DNA from 2 places in the Haliea sp. genome. Region 2 is predicted to be linked to the other one. Evidence: predicted binding sites of a transcription regulator. Region 2 holds the regulator's gene; the other holds the start of a gene.
What was found. Region 2 encodes FNR, which switches genes on or off when oxygen is low (the NO sensors DNR and NnrR bind a similar motif). Its sites were predicted from a motif close to TTGATNNNNATCAA; they were not measured.
Positions count from the first base shown of each region.

Region 1: R3E49_RS14070 (acetyl-CoA hydrolase/transferase C-terminal domain-containing protein) is a predicted target of FNR. The motif match lies at 6,153-6,166, and genes of this name have one in related genera.

Region 1 is NZ_JAWKZJ010000007.1:207,034-216,342, reverse strand. Features, by position in the region: gene R3E49_RS14095 (cytochrome ubiquinol oxidase subunit I) at 1-1,309, opposite strand, end outside; gene R3E49_RS14090 (Rrf2 family transcriptional regulator) at 1,386-1,853, shown strand; gene leuS (leucine--tRNA ligase) at 2,003-4,597, shown strand; gene lptE (LPS assembly lipoprotein LptE) at 4,615-5,115, shown strand; gene holA (DNA polymerase III subunit delta) at 5,115-6,119, shown strand; gene R3E49_RS14070 (acetyl-CoA hydrolase/transferase C-terminal domain-containing protein) at 6,239-8,389, shown strand; gene R3E49_RS14065 (cation:proton antiporter) at 8,433-9,302, shown strand.
Region 2 is NZ_JAWKZJ010000008.1:48,889-58,197, reverse strand. Features, by position in the region: gene ccoG (cytochrome c oxidase accessory protein CcoG) at 1-725, opposite strand, end outside; gene ccoP (cytochrome-c oxidase, cbb3-type subunit III) at 799-1,677, opposite strand; gene R3E49_RS14435 (cbb3-type cytochrome c oxidase subunit 3) at 1,670-1,849, opposite strand; gene ccoO (cytochrome-c oxidase, cbb3-type subunit II) at 1,855-2,463, opposite strand; gene ccoN (cytochrome-c oxidase, cbb3-type subunit I) at 2,460-3,908, opposite strand; gene R3E49_RS14420 (Yip1 family protein) at 3,963-4,565, opposite strand; gene fnr (fumarate/nitrate reduction transcriptional regulator Fnr) at 4,682-5,440, opposite strand; gene R3E49_RS14410 (helix-turn-helix transcriptional regulator) at 5,527-6,726, opposite strand; gene R3E49_RS14405 (DUF1631 family protein) at 6,723-9,309, opposite strand, start outside.

The sequences.
Region 1 (9,309 bases), on a different contig from region 2:
GCGGTGCATGCATCATGCGAATAATGTAATAGGTACCGGCCCCGAACAGGGCGAAATACACGACGATGAAGGCCAACAGCGAGGCCGCTACCGCAGGTGCATCCACAGGTGCGAGGGATTCGCTGGTGCGCAGAAGCCCGTACACGGTGAAGGGCTGCCGCCCGACCTCAGTCACAATCCAACCCGCCAGCACAGCGACAAAGCCGGAAGGGCCCATCCACACGGCAGCGCGCTGCAACCACCGCGTGTCGTACAGTCGGCCACGCAAGCGCAGCCAGGCGGAATACACACCGATCAGTGCCATCAGCGTGCCAATAAACAGCATGACCCTGAAAGACCAGAACACCATCCCGACCGGTGGCCTGTCCGCTACCGGTACGTCAGTCAGGCCCGGAGTCTCACCGTTGATATCGTGGGTGAGCACCAGTGCAGACGCGTAGGGAATGCCGAGCTCAAACGTGTTTTCCTCTGCCGCCGCATCAGGCCAGGCCAGCAGGAGAAACGGTGCACCGGTCTGTCGCTGCCAATGCCCTTCCATGGCGGCTACCTTGATGGGCTGATGCTCAAGTGTGTTGAGACCGTGCAGGTCGCCGGCAAAAATCTGCAGCGGTGCGACGAAAGTCGCCATCCACATGGCCATTGAGAACATCTTGCGCGCCTCCGGGTTAGCCGTGTCCCGCAACAGGTGCCACGCCCCAACACCACCCACCACGAACGAGACGGTCAGGTACGAAGCCAGCGTCATGTGGACCAGACGATACGGAAAGCTGGGATTGAAGATTATCGCCAGCCAGTCTTCGGGCACAAACTGCCCGAGCGCATTCATGGCATGGCCCGTGGGCGTTTGCATCCAGCTGTTGACCGACAGGATCCAGGTTGCTGACAAGAGCGTGCCAAACGCAACCATGGCTGTGGCGAGGAAATGCAGCCGCCGACCTACGCGCTCCATGCCAAACAGCATGATGCCCAGAAATCCCGCCTCGAGGAAAAACGCTGTCAGCACTTCATAGGCAAGCAACGGGCCAATGACCGGCCCTGCCTTGTCAGAAAATACACTCCAGTTGGTCCCGAACTGGTAGGACATCACCAGACCGGACACCACGCCCATGCCAAATGCCACGGCAAATATCCGCAGCCAGTATTTGTACAGGTTCAGATACACGGGGTTGTCCGTCTTCAACCACAGGGCCTCCAGCACCAGCAGATAGCTGGCAAGGCCAATGGAAAACGAGGGAAAAATGATGTGAAAGGACACAGTAAAGGCAAACTGGATTCGCGCAAGCATCGATGCGTCGAAAAATTCAAACACGGTTAACCCCTTGCTTCGGCATTAAGTGATATTTAATATAGTATTTATAATTCGGCCGACATAAGCAACCACTAATATAAATTTTTCAGGAGTCGCCGCTATCCGCCTCACTGCCTACACCAACTATTCCCTGCGCATTCTCATGTATTGTGCCAGCCACCCAGGGCGGCTGGTGCGCATCGCCGACATCGCAGCCGCCTTCGATATCTCCAGAGCCCATCTGCTGAAGTCCGCACGGCATCTGGGGCAACTGGGCTACCTGTCGACCATGCGCGGACGACATGGTGGCATTCAACTGGGGATGGCCCCGGAGCGGATACGGGTTGGCGAGGTGGTGCGGAAACTCGAGGACAGCGGCGACTTTGTAGAGTGCTTCAACCCCGCCACCAACAGCTGCCCGCTGGCAGGAGCCTGCAAGTTAACGGGGCTTTTCCACCGGGGCGTGGAGGCGTTCTACCGGGAGCTTGATGATACAAGTCTCGCTGATCTTGTCGGCGATGGGGCTGCACTGCGCGACCGACTGCCTCTGCTGCACCTCGCCTGATGTGCGGCGCGGGCTGCACACCCCGCACCGCGGCCTTCGCCGCCCGCACTGAATACTGATAGAATCGCGTTTTTTTGCACCGGACCCGCAGCCGCCACATGCCGGCTGCCAGGGGCCCCGTGCCCGGACCAGTTGAGTACACTGAAGCAATGGACCCCCATTACCAGCCCAAAATCCTCGAACAGGCGGCCCAGGAATACTGGCAGACCGAGCAGAGTTTTGCCGTGCACAAGGATGACAGCCGGGAGAAATTCTACTGTCTCGCCATGTTCCCCTACCCCAGTGGCAAACTGCACATGGGCCACGTGCGCAACTACACCATCACCGATGTGATTTCCCGCTATCAGCGCATGCTCGGCAAGAACGTACTGCACCCGATGGGCTGGGATGCCTTCGGGTTGCCGGCCGAAAATGCGGCCGTGCAAAACAATACGGCTCCCGCCGCCTGGACCTACAAGAACATCGCCTATATGAAAGGCCAGTTGCAGAGCCTGGGATTCGGCTTCGACTGGTCGCGCGAGCTCGCCACCTGCCAGCCAGCCTACTACCGCTGGGAGCAATGGTTCTTCACCCGGCTCTACGAAAAAGGGCTGGTGTACAAGAAAATGGCCACGGTCAACTGGGACCCGGTGGACCAGACCGTGCTCGCCAACGAGCAGGTGATCGACGGCCGCGGGTGGCGCTCCGGCGCGCTGGTGGAGCGCCGGGAGATTCCCCAATGGTTCATTCGCATCACCGCCTACGCCGAGGAACTGCTGGCGGACCTTGAGCAACTGCCACACTGGCCGGAACAGGTCCGTACCATGCAGCGCAACTGGATCGGCAAGAGTCGCGGGGTTGACCTGGGCTTTGACCTCACCGCCCCGGTCGCCGGCATGGAACGCATCGAGGTATACACCACGCGGCCCGACACGCTGTTCGGCGTCACCTACATGTGCCTCGCCGCCGAGCACCCCGTCACCCGCGCCCTGGCAGAGGACAACCCGCAGTTGCAGGCCTTTATCGAAGCCTGCAAGACCCAGTCCTCGGCAGAGGCCGATATGGCCACCATGGAAAAGCGCGGACTGGATACGGGGCTGCGCGCCATCAACCCGCTCAACGGTGAACAGGTGCCCGTGTGGGTGGCCAACTACGTGCTGATGGACTATGGCTCGGGTGCGATCATGGCAGTACCGGCGCACGACCAGCGCGACTGGGAGTTTGCCCGCACCTACAACCTGCCGATACGGCCCGTGATAGCCGCAGAAGACGGCGCCGAAGCCGACCTCAGCCAGGCCGCGGCCACCGTCAAGGGCACCTTGATCAACTCCGGCGAGTTTGACGGTCTGACGTCGGAGCAAGCGTTTACGGCCATCGCCGACCGGCTGGAACAAGCCGGGCGCGGTCGGGTCACCACGAATTACCGGTTACGTGACTGGGGCGTTTCCCGACAGCGGTACTGGGGGGCGCCCATCCCGATGCTCAACCTGCCCGAGGGCGGGGAAATTCCGGTACCAGCGCATAAATTACCGGTACTGCTGCCCGAAGACGTGCAGATGGACGGCGTTATCTCACCGATCAAGGCCGACCCGGCGTGGCGCCAGGACGAGCTCGACGGCAGGCCCGTGGAGCGTGAAACGGATACCTTCGACACCTTCATGGAGTCCAGCTGGTACTACGCCCGCTATACCTGCCCCGATTTCGAAGATGGCATGCTGGACCCGGAGCTGGCCAATTACTGGCTTCCGGTTGACCAATATGTCGGCGGCATTGAACACGCCATTCTGCATCTGCTGTATGCCCGGTTCTTCCACAAGCTGATGCGTGACGAAGGCCTGGTCACCTCGAGCGAGCCCTTCGAACGCCTGCTCTGCCAGGGCATGGTGCTGGCGGAATCGTTTTACCGGGAGGGCCCCGGTGGCAGCCGGGTCTGGGTGGCACCGACCGATGTCGAGGTCGAGCGCGATGAGCGCGGACGCGTGGTGCGCGCCGTGGAGCGCATTACCGGCGAGGCCGTAATCTCCGGTGGCGTGACCAAGATGTCGAAGTCCAAGAACAACGGTATCGACCCACACTCCGCGGTTGAGACCTTCGGCGCCGACACGGTGCGCCTGTTCACCATGTTTGCGGCACCGCCGGAGCAAACGCTGGAGTGGCACGATGCCGGTGTCGAGGGCGCCAGCCGCTTTCTGCGCAAGCTCTGGAAGCTGGTGCATGCACACCTCGAAGCGGGCGCAGTGGCGGGCCAACCCGCGGCAGTCTCCGGCGACGCGGAGCGGCAGCTGCGTCGCAAGACCCACGAAACCATCGCCAAGGTGAGCGACGACTACGGTCGCAGGCAGACTTTCAACACGGCGATCGCTGCCATCATGGAACTGTGCAACGACATCGCGCGACTCGACCAGTCGCACGCCGAGGCGCGCAGCGTTGTGCGCGAGGCCCTGCAGGCCGTGGTACTGATGCTCAGCCCCATTGTGCCTCATATCTGCCACCACCTCTGGCCGCTGCTGGATGGTACCGGCCCGCTGCTGGACGCACCGTGGCCTGCTGTGGATGAGTCCGCGCTGGTGCGCGACAGCATTGATATGGCGGTACAGGTCAATGGCAAGGTCCGCGCACAGATTTCCGTGCCGGCGGACGCGGACAAGGCTGCGGTGGAGGCAGAAGCCATGGCCCAGGACAATGTACAGCGCTTCCTGGAGGGGGTGACCGTGCGCAAGGTGATTGTGGTGCCCGGGAAACTCGTTAACATAGTGGCCAACTGATGGCCGGGACGTTACCCATGGTACGCATAGCATCGACCCTGTTTCTGGCCATCCTGCTGAGCGCCTGCGGTTTCCAGCTGCGGGGCGCTGCCAGCTCCACCGGACTCCCCGCCGAGTGGCGACAGCTGCACCTGGAAACCGGCAGCCCGAACAGCGAATTCACCCGGGAGCTCCGCTCCCGCTTCTCCGCCAACGGCATCGAATGGGTGGACCGCAAGGACGCCGCCTATATCCTGCAGCTAGAGCCTGAGCGCTTCAGCCAGCGCAATCTGTCGCTCACCCGAGAGGCGCGGGCGGCGGAGTTCGAGCTCACCCTGCAAACCCGCTTTACGGTGCGCGCACCGGACGGGTCGATCGCTATGGAACCCTCGGAGGCCTTAGTCACCAAACAGATGGAAAACGATCCCAGCAATGTCGTGGGCAAAGCGGAAGAAATTCGCATCCTGCAGGCGGAGATGCGGGGCGAACTGGCGCAACAGATTCTGCGCCGGATCGGATTCCACGCCGCTGCCCAATAATGCAGCTCAAGGCGGAGCAACTCGCCAAACACCTGCAGGACAAGTGCCTGCCCGTTTACCTGCTGACGGGCGATGAGCCCCTGCTGCTGCAGGAGTGCGCCGACCTGGTGCGCAGCGCGGCGCGCGCCGCCGGATGCACGGAGCGCGAGGTGCTGGATACAGCACCCAAGGACTTCAGCTGGGAAGCCCTGCTGCACAGCGCCGCGGAAATGTCCCTGTTTGGCGAGCGCAAGGTGATTGAGCTGCGTCTCCCGGACGGCAAGCCGGGCGCCGAGGGCAGCAAGGCGCTCTGTGCCTACCTGGAGCAGGCCAGCGGCGACGACGTACTCCTCGTCATTAGCGGCAAAATCGACCGCCAATCCCAGAACAGCAAGTGGTTCAAGGCGCTGGAAAAGGCCGGCGCCGTGGTTCAGGTGTGGCCTGTGACCGCAGGTGACATGCCCCGCTGGCTGCGCCAGCGATTGGGCCAGGCGGGTCTGGGCATCGATGAGGATGCGCTGGAGCTGCTGGCCGAGCGCCTCGAGGGCAATCTGTATGCCGCCGTGCAGGAAGTCGAGAAGCTGAAACTGCTGGCCGGCGGGGATAACGTCAGCCTGCAGACAGTCACTACCGCCGTGCTGGACAACGCCCGCTACAACTTGTTTTCCATGGTCGATACCGCGCTGGCCGGCAACCCCACAGCGACCTTGCGCATGCTGCACGGCCTGCGTGCCGAGGGCACCGATGCCGTGCCACTGCTGTGGGCGGTGGCGCGAGAAATTCGCACGCTGTATGCCCTGCAGCTGGAGATCGAGGCAGGCCAGCCGCTGAGCACCGTACTCAACAGTCACCGGGTGTGGAAGAGCCGCGAAGCGGCTGTAACCCGCGCCCTGCGACGCCACAGCAGCCGTACCCTGGGCGACCTGCTGCAGGATGCACTGCAGGTGGATGGCAGCATCAAGGGCTATGCCGCCGGTGACCCCTGGGATCGCCTGGATCGCCTCCTGCTGACCCTCGCCGGCTGATCTCCCGTTCCGGCCACACGGCCGCTGCCGGCCTTGCGCCAGATCAAGACACCCCCCGGACGCCTGTGCTTTGATAGCCTTGTTCCTGCACCAAAAAACCGGCAAAGAGCGAGAAGACCATGACAGAGCGGTTTGCAACAGCTGAAGCCTGCGTCGATTACACAATCGCCAGGCTGGGTAAAACACTTCGACTCGGCGCCCCGCTCGGTCTGGGCAAACCGGTGCAGCTGCTCAATGCATTTTTCCGGCGTGCCGAGCAGGACCCGGACATCGAGCTGCATATCTATACCGCACTCTCGCTGGAAGTGCCCAAGCCCGCCAGCCACATCGAGGCGGAGCTGGCCGGCCCCATTGTGCAGCGTATTTTTGGCGACTATGAACCGCTGGCCTATATGGAGGCCCAGCGCGCCGGCGGCCTGCCGCCCAACATCCAGGTGAGCGAGCTGTACTTCAAGGCCGGCGCAATGAAAAACATGCCCGCGGCGCAGCAGCAGTACATCTCCAGCAACTACACGCACATCGCCCGCGACATGATGGCCGCCGGGGTGAACGTGCTGCTGCAGCTGGTGGCCGCGCGCGATACAGACGAAGGCCTGTCACTCAGCCTGTCCTGCAATCCGGATGTGGCGCTGGATGTCATTCGCAACAAGCGCGCACAAGGGCGGGATGATTTCCTCTGTTTTGCCCAGGTGCACCGGGACCTCCCCTTCATGCGCCATGATGCAGAAGTACCCGCCACCCTGTTCGACGGGGTTGTTGAAAACCCGGGATACCACCGCACTCTGTTTGCGGTGCCCAACACCGCTGTGCCCGCCGCGGACTACGCCACGGCGCTGCATGCCAGCACGCTGGTGGTGGACGGCGGTACCCTGCAAATCGGTATCGGTGCCCTGGGCGATGCGGTTGCCCATGCGCTCATCCTGCGTCAGCAACAACCCGCCGCCTGGCAGGACGCAGTCGACAGGCTGACCCGTATCGACAGCGGCTGCCAGACCGAACACGGCCCGTTCGAGCAGGGCCTCTACGTCTCCACAGAGATGTTCGTCAACGGCATGCTGCACCTGATGGAAGCCGGGGTCGTGAAGCGCCGGGTCTACGACCTGCTCGCGTTACAACAGGGTTTGAATGACGGGTTGATTTCAGAAGACGTCGATGCTCGCCTGCTGGACTATCTGCGCCGCTGCAATGTGCTGCCCGGGCAGCTGACTCCGGAGTGCCTGCAAAGCCTGCAGTACTGGGGCATTCTGCCGGACACGCTGCAGATCAACGACGGTGTGCTGTCATTGCAAGGTGCCACTCTGGCCAATGACATGGATAATCCTGCCACGCGGGCCGCCCTCGTGAAAGCCGGAGAAGGACAGCGCTTGCGTCATGGCCGGGTGCTGCACGGCGGCTTCTTCCTCGGGCCGCGGGATTTCTACCAGAAACTGCGTGACCTGGATGACACCGGGCAGGAACGCATCTGCATGACCAGCGTACTGCGCACCAACCAGCTGTTGCTGGACTACCCGCTGTACTGCGCCCAGAGACGCCATGCCCGCTTCATCAACACCGGGATGATGGTCAGCCTGAGCGGCGCCGTCACTTCCGACGCGCTGGAGAACGGTACCGTGATCAGCGGCGTGGGCGGCCAGTACAACTTTGTCGCCATGGCCCACGACCTGCCCGGCGCCCGCTCGGTGCTGTGCATACGCAGCACCCGCGGCAAGGGCAAGGCACTGCGCTCGAATATTGTGACGCACTATGGGCACACCACCATTCCGCGTCACCTGCGTGACATCATCGTCACCGAGTACGGCATTGCAGACCTGCGTGGTCAGACTGACGCCGAGGTTATTCGGCGCCTGATCGCCGTCGCCGACAGCCGTTTCCAGCAGGAGCTGGCCGACTGGGCCATCAAACAGGGCAAACTGCCGGCAGACTACGAAGTGCCGGCGGCGGCGCGCAACAACACGCCCTACCGCATCGCCAAGGCCCTCAGTTCACACATCGCAGACGGACGCCTGCCCGCCTACCCCTTCGGCACCGACCTCACCCCGGAAGAGCTGACCCTGAGCGCCAGCCTGCGGCGCATCAAGGCACTCAGTGATGAGCCGGCGACATTCCTGCGGGAAGTCCTGCGCGCGCTGCTGCACCGCGGCGACAAGGAAGCCGCGAGACCCTGGCTGGAGCGCATCCACCTCATGCACCCCGACAGCAGTCGCGACTTTATCGTGCAGCAGCTCCTGATGTTGGAGCTGGAAGAACACGGGCTATTGAAAGTACGGTAGTATCGCGGCCTAAACATCGAAAAAGTGCCGCCGGGACCACTGCGTGTTCGAAGTCGTCTGTATTTCCTTTGCCTTCTTTTTTGGCCTGGCCGTGCGCCAGGTGGGGCTGCCGCCGCTGGTCGGCTTCCTCGCCGCCGGCTTTGCCATCAACCTGCTGGGACCCAGCCTCGGCATGCCCAGCAAAAGTGGCGACATTCTCAACCACGTCGCCCATCTGGGCGTGCTGATCCTGCTGTTCACGGTGGGCCTGAAACTGAAGCTGCGCCAGATCGCCCAGCCCCAGGTGCTCGGCGGTGCCTTGCTGCACTTCAGCATCAGTGTTGCGGTTTTCACGCCGGGGCTGCACCTGCTGCTGGAAACCGACTGGCAGACCTCTCTGCTGCTGGGCATTGCGCTGTCTTTCTCGTCCACTGTACTGGCCGCCAAGCTGCTCGAATCGCGCCGGGAGCTGGCGGTGTTTCACGGCCGTACCGCCATCGGCATTCTCATCGTGCAGGATATCATCGCCCTGGTAGTACTCGCCGTATTCAGCGGGCAGAGTCCCAATATCTGGGCACTGGGTATTTTCCTGCTGCCATTCGTGCGCCCCTTGCTGTACTGGCTGCTGGACTTCGCCGGTCACGATGAATTGCTGGTACTGATGGGCATGCTGCTGGCTCTGGTCATCGGCGGTATGGGTTTCACCGCCATGGGCCTAAGCTCCGAAATCGGTGCGCTGGTGATGGGTGTCCTGCTATCCAACCATCGTCGTTCACAGGAACTGGCCGAATCACTGTGGGGGCTGCGCGAGGTGTTCCTTGTCGGTTTCTTCCTGCAGATCGGCATGTCTGGCCTGCCGGATGCCGATGCACTGCTGTTTGCGCTGGGCGTAGGCCTGATGCTGCCGCTGAAGGGCCTGCTTGTAGTGGTCTAATGAAACC
Region 2 (9,309 bases):
ACGATCAGGGTATCCTGGTCGAACATGACGGACTGGAACCGCGCATAGGGACACATGTACTTGCAGACCTGTTCGCGCATCCAGCCCGCGTTGATGTAGGTGGCGCAGGTGAAGAAAATCGTCCAGAGCACGCCCCACTGCCCGGCCGACAGGGTCAGCAGGTCCGGAAGCAGTTCGCGAATCGGATAGAAGTAGCCGACAAAGGTCATGCCGGTCAGAAATGCCATAAACAGCCAGCCGCCGTGCTTGAGGATCTTGCGAACCACTTTCTCCAGCGACCACGGCGCCTTGTCGAGGCGCATGCGCTGGTTGCGACTGCCCTCGAAGCGCTGCTCGATCCACATGAAAACGCTGGTCCATACGGTCTGCGGGCAGGTATAACCGCACCAGACGCGGCCGGCAAATACGGTCACGGCGAACAGCCCGAAAGCGGCAATAATCAGCATGAAAGCGAGCAGGGGGAAGTCCTGGGGCCAGAAAACCAGGCCCAGAATATGGAATTTGCGTTCCGGCAGGTCGAACCATACAGCCTGGCGGCCATCCCAGGACAGCCAGGGCAGCAAAAAATAACCCAGCAGCAGGGGCCAGCCGGTGTAAAGCCGGATGCGCTGGAAAAAGCCCTCAATCTTTCGTGTGTAAATTTTTTCACGGCGCTGGTAGAGGTCGATCTCGCTGACTTCTGCCGGCGCGACTTCCTGCACGTCAATAAGCTGTTTGTCGTTCATACCGCTTTACCGAAGAGACATGACGCGAGGCGTCGTGATGCCGGCCTTCCGGATGGGAGGCCGGCGAGGGTGATTAATTGCTGAGGCTGTAGACGTACGCCGTGAGGATGTGGATCTTGTCCTCGGTGAGGCTGTCGCCGAAGGCGGGCATCACGCCGTTGCGACCGGCACGCAGCGTGTGCGCTATTTGCTCCCGCGTGCCACCGTACAGCCAGATGCCATTGGTCAGGTTCGGGGCGCCAAAAATGGCGTTACCCTTGCCATCGGGGCCGTGGCAGGCTGCACAGTACATCTGGAAGTGCTTCTCACCTTGCGCTGTCAGTTCTGGATCGGTAGTGCGCCCGTTCAGCGAGACCACGTATTCGGCGGCCGCCGCAATGCCTTCATCACCCAGCACGCTGGCCCAGGCGGGCATGGCGGCACGACGCCCCTGGAGCAGGGCGGTCTTGATGGCGTCCGGTGACCCGCCCCAGAGCCAGTCGTCGTCGGTCAGGTTGGGGAAGCCATAGCGCCCCTTGCCGTCTGCACCGTGACACTGTGCACAGTTGTTGCCGAACAGGCGGGAACCCATTTTCACCACCGCGGGATCCTTGGCAATCTCCTCAACGGACATGGCCAGGTAGCGGCTGCGCATTTCACTGTAGCGTTCATCCGCAGCGGCGACTTCCTCACGGTGCTGCTCAAGCTGGGTCCAGCCGATCAGCCCGGGGTAGTTGCCCATGCCGGGGTAAACGATGAGGTAGCCGATAGCCCAGACGATGGTGATCACGAACATATAGAACCACCAGGCCGGGAGCGGATTGTCATACTCCTCGATGCCGTCGTGCGCGTGGCCTGTGGTCTGTTCGGTAGTGCCTTCACCGCGCTTGCGGTTGGCAAGCAGGATCCAGGTAATGCCGACGATGGTGACGGTGGTCAGGATGATGATCCACCAGTGCCAGAAACTAGCCATTCCTTGCTTCCTCCTGCGTGCTACGTTGACTCAGTTCCTCATCTGCGAAGGGCAGGTTGGCAGCCTCGTCAAAAGATTTCTTGCGCTTGCTGCTCCAGGCCCAGATACACAGGCCAATAAAGGCGAACAGCAGCATGGCAGTGCTAAGACCCCGAAGGTCGTTGATATCCATAATCCCTAGCGCCTCGTCTGCAGCAGCGTGCCGAGCTGTTGCACATAGGCAATCAGGGCATCAATTTCCAGCTTGCCCGCAACCGCCGCCTCCGCACCGGCGATGTCTTCATCGGTGTAGGGCACACCCACGGTGCGCAGGGCGTTCATCTTCTTGCCGGTGACCGTGCCGTCGACTTCACGTTCGAACAGCCAGGGGTAGGCAGGCATATTGGATTCCGGTACCACGTCACGGGGGTTGTAGAAGTGGGCGCGGTGCCAGTCGTCACTGTAACGCTGGCCGACCCGAGCCAGATCCGGTCCTGTGCGCTTGGAGCCCCAGAGGAAGGGGTGGTCATACACGAACTCACCGGCAACCGAGTAGTGACCGTAGCGCTCCGTTTCTGCACGCAATGGGCGAATCATCTGCGAGTGGCAGTTATTGCAGCCCTCGCGAATGTAGATGTCACGCCCCTCCAGTTCCAGGGCAGGCAGCGGCTTGAGGCCCGCGATCGGCTCGTTGGTCTGCTTGATGAACATCAGCGGGACCAACTCGACCAAGGTGCCGAAGCTGATGGCCACGATGATCAGGATCATCATCAGGCCAACGTTCTTCTCTACGACTTCATGCTTCATGCGTGACTCCCCTGTGCGGCACCAGCGGGCAGGGGCTGTGCGGCGACATCCTTGCGCGTGGTCATGTAGACGTTGTAGGCCATGATCAACATACCGCCGAAGAAGATGGCTCCACCGGCGAGGCGAACCAGGTAGCCCGGGTAGCTCGCGGCGACTGACTCGACAAAGGTGTAGGTCAGCGTGCCGTCATCGTTGTAGGCGCGCCACATCAGGCCCTGCAGGATGCCGTTGACCCACATGGAGGCGATATACAGTACCGTACCGATGGTCGACATCCAGAAATGGGTGTTGATCAGGGTCGTGCTATACATGCGCTCCTTGCCGAACAGGACCGGGATCAGGTGATAGATACAGCCGATCGAGATCATGGCAACCCAGCCCAGGGCACCGGAGTGCACGTGGCCGATGGTCCAGTCGGTATAGTGGGACAGGGCGTTTACCGTCTTGATCGACATCATCGGGCCTTCAAAGGTAGACATGCCGTAGAAGGACAGGCTGGCCACCATGAAGCGCAGGATCGGATCGGTGCGCAGTTTGTGCCAGGCGCCCGACAGAGTCATCATGCCGTTGATCATGCCGCCCCAGGAGGGAGCGAGCAGTATGATGGACATGACCATGCCCAGGCTCTGGGCCCAGTCGGGCAGGGCGGTGTAGTGAAGGTGGTGAGGGCCGGCCCAGATGTAGACGGCGACCAGGGCCCAGAAGTGCACGATACTCAGGCGGTAGGAGTATACGGGGCGTTCAGCCTGCTTGGGGACGAAGTAGTACATCATGCCCAGGAAGCCGGCGGTCAGGAAAAAGCCCACCGCGTTGTGCCCGTACCACCACTGTACCATGGCATCCACGGTGCCGGAGTAGGCCGAGTAGGACTTTGTAAGGCCGACCGGAATCGCCGCACTGTTGATGATGTGCAGGACCGCCACGGTGAGGATGAACCCGCCGAAGAACCAGTTGGCGACGTAGATGTGGCTCACCTTGCGCTTGGCGATGGTACCGAAGAACACGATGGCGTAGCTGACCCAGACCACGGCGATCAGCAGGTCGATGGGCCATTCCAGCTCGGCGTATTCCTTGGAAGAGGTCATCCCCAGTGGCAGCGTCACCGCCGCCAGCACGATCACCGCCTGCCAGCCCCAGAACGTGAAGGCCGCCAGCTTGTCGGAAATCAGCCGCGCCTGGGTGGTGCGCTGAACCACGTAGTACGATGTCGCGAACAGCGCGCTGCCGCCAAACGCGAAGATCACCGCGTTGGTGTGCAGCGGGCGCAGGCGCCCGAAGCTGGTCCAGGGCAGGTCGAAGTTGAGGATGGGGAAGGCGAGCTGGGCGGCGATCAGGACGCCAACCAGCATCCCCACGATACCCCACACGACCGTCATGATGGCAAACTGGCGAACGACCTTGTAGTTGTAGGTCGAGTGCTCCAGTGCAGCGTTGAGTTCACTCATGTCTTGTTTCCACTGTCAGTAATGTCAGGCAGATCGCCCGCTCGATAAATGCCTTTACACATCGGTAAATGCTGGCCCTGCGCCGAGATCCCAGAGGAACACCGTGGTCACCAGCAGCGATACCAGGATAACCAGGCCGACACCGACCACGGCGGTAGAGAACAGGAAACCCCGCTCCTCCGGAATATTCATCATGATGGGGATGCCCAGGTAGAGCAGATACACAGACCAGCTCACCGCTACCACCCCAATCAGCAGGTCGACCCAGAGCAGGGGGTAGAACCCCGCCGCGCCGAAGACAAACATCGGTGTAGCGGTGAGACCCGCGACCACGATGCCCTTGGCGAAGGATGTTTCCGCCCCATAGGTGCCCGCCATCCAGTGGATGAAGTAACCCACCGCGACGACGCAGCCGACCATGGCGAAGTAGAACAGGATGCAGAGTTGTAGCGCGCTGTCATAGGTCAGGCGTATGGCGGGCCCGTTGCCCACTGTCCAGCCCACGTCGGTGGTGCCGAAATACCAGGCAACCGCAGGAATCAGGGCGAGCACCCAGGGGTAGAGCACCAGGATGTTCTGGCTGCTGGTCGGCAGGCCGGCAACGCTGCGCCACTGGGCGCCGGGTTTGGTCAGAAGACCGATCGTGTGCTGGATCATGTGTTTTTTTTCTCCCCAAAGAATGACTGGTGCCGGGCACAGGCGAAGTGTACCGGGCCGCTCGCCCGCGGCCATGATGCAGATCAAGAATCGGCGGGGTCTTCCCGCTTGAGGTGTCAGTTGGCGATGTTGGCTGCCAGCTGCAGGGCTTCCTGATCCAGGATTTCGATTTCCTTGTTGTCGACGCAGAGGATGCCGTTTTTCTGCATCCTGCTGAAGACCCGGCTGATGGTTTCCACGGTCAGGCCCAGGTAGTTGCCGATATCCACCCGCGACATGGGCAGGCGGAACTGGCTGGCGCTCAGGTTGCGCCGCGCGTTGCGGCTGGCAATGCTGAGCAACAGGGTGGCGACGCGCTCGTCAGCGGAGTTTTTGCTGAGCAGTGTGATCAGCAGCTGATCCTCGGTGATTTCACGGCTCATGAGCTGGAACAGGTGGCGCTGAAGGCTGGGCATGGAGGCGCTCAGGCGCTCCAGGGAATCAAAAGGTATGGCGCAGATGGCCGAGGTCTCCAGCGCCCGCGCCGAGGAGGCGTGGCTGTTGTTGCTGATGCCGTCCATACCGAGGATTTCGCCGGGGAAATAGAAGCCGGTAACCTGCTCGCGACCGTCGCTGGTGGTGCGATAGCCCTTTACGGCACCCGAGCGCACGGCGTAGATGGACTGGAACGGAGTACCTTCGTGGTAGAGCAGTTCGTTCTTCTGCAGCGGCTTGCTGCGCTGGATGATGTTTTCCAGCTGTTCCAGGTCCTGGTGGTTGATGGCCAGTGGCAGGCAGACTTTGCTGAGGCGGCAGGTTTCGCAGTTGACCTTGTACTCGTGGGTGCACGAGCGCAAGGGCGCAGTTTCACTGACATCTTGCAGGCGCATGGACATGCGTGACTCCCCTGGTTTGTAACGCGCAGTATAGTGTATTTGACAGGGCTACTGAACCTCTGTGGGCCAGCTCGCAAAACGATTTCCTAGCCCAGCGAGGCCACACTTTTCAGCACCAGTCGCACCAGTTCCGCCTGCCGCGAAACGCCGGTTTTGGCGAAAATGGACTTGAGCTGGGCACGGGCGGTGTGCTGCGAGATATTCTGTGCCTCAGACACCTCAGCGAGGCTCAGTCCCCGCGACAGCAGGATGGCAAGGTTGGCTTCGGCAGGGGTGAGGTCAAACAGCTGGCCAAGGGTGCCCTGAGAGCTGGGCTCATTCAGGTCCGGGTCGGAAATGAACACGGCAACGCAGGGGCTGGACTGGCCCTCACCCCACTCTGAAACCGGGACCGGGCGCAGTACCAGCCCCAGCTGCGCCCGATCACCGCCGCGCGGTACGCGCAGGGCACGGATGACCGACGCCTCGCCCCGGTGCAGGGCCTTGATGATGGTGTCCAGTGCGGTCTGCAGCTCGCGATTCTTGTCCCGCCCTTCAATGACCAGGTGTTGTCCACGTACGCTGAGGCCGTTGTCGCCCTCCAGAAGCGCGCGTGCGACGGTGTTGGCGCTGAGTACGCGGCCCTGCTCGTCGAGCACGATGGTGGCCACCGCCAGCTGTTCCACGGCGCCGGCGTACAGGTTGCGCTCCGAGGCGGTGCGCCCCAGGGTGGCATACAGCTGGATGGAGAGACGCAGGTGGGGCGCGATGCGGGCAATGGCAGCGCGCTCGTCGTCGTTGAAGGGCGGCTCAGTGTGGCGCCGGGAAAATCGCAGGCGTGCCAGCATCCCTCCGGGCTCCACCGTGTCCAGGCCGAGAATGCGAAACAGCCCCGCGGACTTCAGGTAGTGCTCGTAATACTCCGAGGCGACCAGCTCATCGTCGCTGAGAATGTCCTCCAGTGCCACCACCTTGTCGGGCGGCAGATTGACGAACGGGTCCAGCGCGAAAAACTGTTCGCGGTAGGCGGTGACCTCCCAATCTGCCGGGTCGGAAAGCGGCCGGGCGGCGGTGCCGTCCGCCGCTGGCCGCACACTGTTCAGGATGACGCCGCGATCGTCTTCTGCGGGTGGCCGCAGGACCAGTGAGACCACCTGACACTCAACGAGGCTGCGTAGCAGGGGGAGCGCTGAGGACCAGGGCGGGTTTTCCAGTGGGCCGCGGTACAGGGCCGCCACCAGGTCATCATAGGCAGCGGGCACACCGCCGATCGATGCGACGTCCAGCGGATCGCTCCGCGGGCTCATTTTTCGATACTCGACAGATCCATGGTGACCTCCGCAAGCGGTTTTGGTCGTCCAATACCCCAGCCCTGCAGGTAGTCAACACCAATTTCCTGGAGTTTGCGAATGATGTTCTCATTCTCTACGGATTCGGCAATGGTTTCCTGTCCGAGGAAGTGGGCGAGGTCGTTGATCGAGCGCGCCATGGCGTAATCGTTGCTGTCCTGGTCGATGCTGGTGATGAAGCTGCCGTCGATCTTGACGTAGTCCACCGGCAGCTCGCGCAGGTAATTGTGGCTCGCCAGCCCGGTGCCAAAGTCATCGATGGAGAACTTGCAGCCGATATTGCGGAAAGCCCGCACGAAATCCGCCGCTTTCACCAGGTTGGAAATGGTGCCGGTTTCGGTGATTTCGAAGCACAGGCGGTTGGTGCCTACACCGAACTCCGATATCTGCTCGAACAGGAAGTCCAGGAAGGCATCGTCGGTAACGCTGGCCCCAGACAGGTTGATCGCTACACTCGGGACGACCTTCTGGGCATCCATCAATGAGTTTATCCACATGAACGCTTCGCGCACCACCCAGCGATCCACCAGGGTCATGATGCCGTGGCGTTCGGCCGAGGTGATGAAGTTCTGGGGCGAGCTGAGCTTGCCGCTCTTGTCACGCATGGCCAGCAACAGTTCGTAGTGGCGCGTTGTGGGGCTCTCGCCGGTCATTGCCGTCTTTACAATCGGCTGGGCGCGCAACATGAAGCGCTCGCTGGAGAGTTCGTCCTCCAACGCCTTGCGCGAGCGGCGCTGCTCGCTGCGCAGGTTGCGCACTGTATCCTCGCTGGGCTGGTAGAGGTGTACACAGTTGCGGCCCAGCTGCTTCGCCTGCGTGACCGCCGCCTGGGCATTGGTCATCACCGCATCGACGTCCGGGCTGTAGTCCTGAATCGGGGCGATGCCCACGGAGACGGTGAAACTCACCTTTTCGCCGTCGATGTCCACACTGCCATTGGCAATATCGCTGCGCACCTGTTCTGCCAGCGCCTTGGCCTTTTCGGTGTCGCCATCGACAAGCAGAATCGCGAAAGTGTCCTCCTCCAGCCGGGCGGAGGAGGTCTTGCGCCCATGCAGCTGCGCCAGCAGGCGCGAAAACTCAAGCAGTACCTGGTCGCCGCTGATGCGATCGTAGATCTCGTTCACCAGACCGAAGCGGTCGATATTGAGCAGCAGGATGGCGTGCTGCGAGTGATGCGCATGGGCATGGCGCAGCGCGCGACCCACCTGGTCAAGAAAGGTGTCACGGTTGATCAGGCGGGTGAGGGGGTCGTGGTTGCGGGCGAAACTCAGGGTGCGCTGCACGTCCTCCAGTGTGTTGTACATGCTCTGGTCGACGACGGACAGGCGGTCGGCCGGCGCGGGAGGCTGCGCCCCGCGACTGAGCTGGCGTGCCAGTTGCACCTGGTTGAGCTCGGCGACCTTCTGGCCGCGATCGTTGACGAACAGGAAGCGTTCCCGATCGTCGCTGATCCAGGCCAGCTGAATGCGGTGCTTGACGCCGGCTTTGTCGCGATAGTTCAGCCACATGCCCTTGCCGAGGCTGTCCACCCGCTGCACCCAGCGGCGCAGGCGCCGGGTTTTCGCCAGGCGCTCCTCGCGCGTGGGTTCCGGTTCATCGCCGGCCCCGGAATCTCCCTCGCCTTCACGTTGCAGCAGTTCGACGGGGATGTCGCCGGCGAGTACGCCGCGCAGTTCATCGTATACGGCCTGAATCGACACGTTGCCGGGCAGCGCGCTGCTGATCTGCTGCTCCATCAGGTCGATGAAGGGTTCTGCTTCGAGGCTGCGTTCGACGCACTGGTCCTCGCTGACCTCGCCGCGTTGCTGCTCCAGCAACCAGGTGGTCAGCAACTGCAGGGTGCGTCGCTGCTCCTCCCACTCGTCGCTGTCCACGCCCTGTTTGACGTGCGTCAGCACCATCAGGTCGCGCCAGCCCTGATCGATCAGGTCCTGCAGTATCCGGGGAATCTGCCCGGGCGGGAGGCAATCCCGCACCACGGTTTCCACCGCGTCACGCGCGCGGCGCAGTTTCTCTTTGCCCTCCTGGGTTTTGACCACCCGTTCGATATTGCGCGCATGCGCCTGTGACTGCTGTCGGGACAGCCGTTCAACATGCTCCAGGGCTGCAGCGAACACCGCGGAGTCGCCGTCATAGTCGCGGACAATCGTCGCGACAATTTCGGCGACGCGGCTCTCCAGCATACGGTTCGGGAAGTTCGCTGAACTGCCCAGCGCCGCCAGCTTGTCCACCAGCGTACGTGCCGGGTGGTCCGGTTGCAGGAAAAACTGCGGTTCGGTCAGCGCCAGCCGTGCGAGGGGCAACTGCAGGTTGCTCAGCACAGGCTGCAATTCACTGCTGACGTCCAGCTGTGAGCGGATGGTCTCGAACAGGCTGTCGATCATCTCCAGCTGGTTGCGGTTGTCCGCGCTCAGCGCGACATCGCCTGCAAGTTCCGGTGTCTGGCCCAGCAGGAAATCCGCGACGGCGGTTTCACCCCGCGCCACCTGTGGCGATTCACCACGCTGCTGCAGCAGGGCCAGTGCGTTGATCAATTTC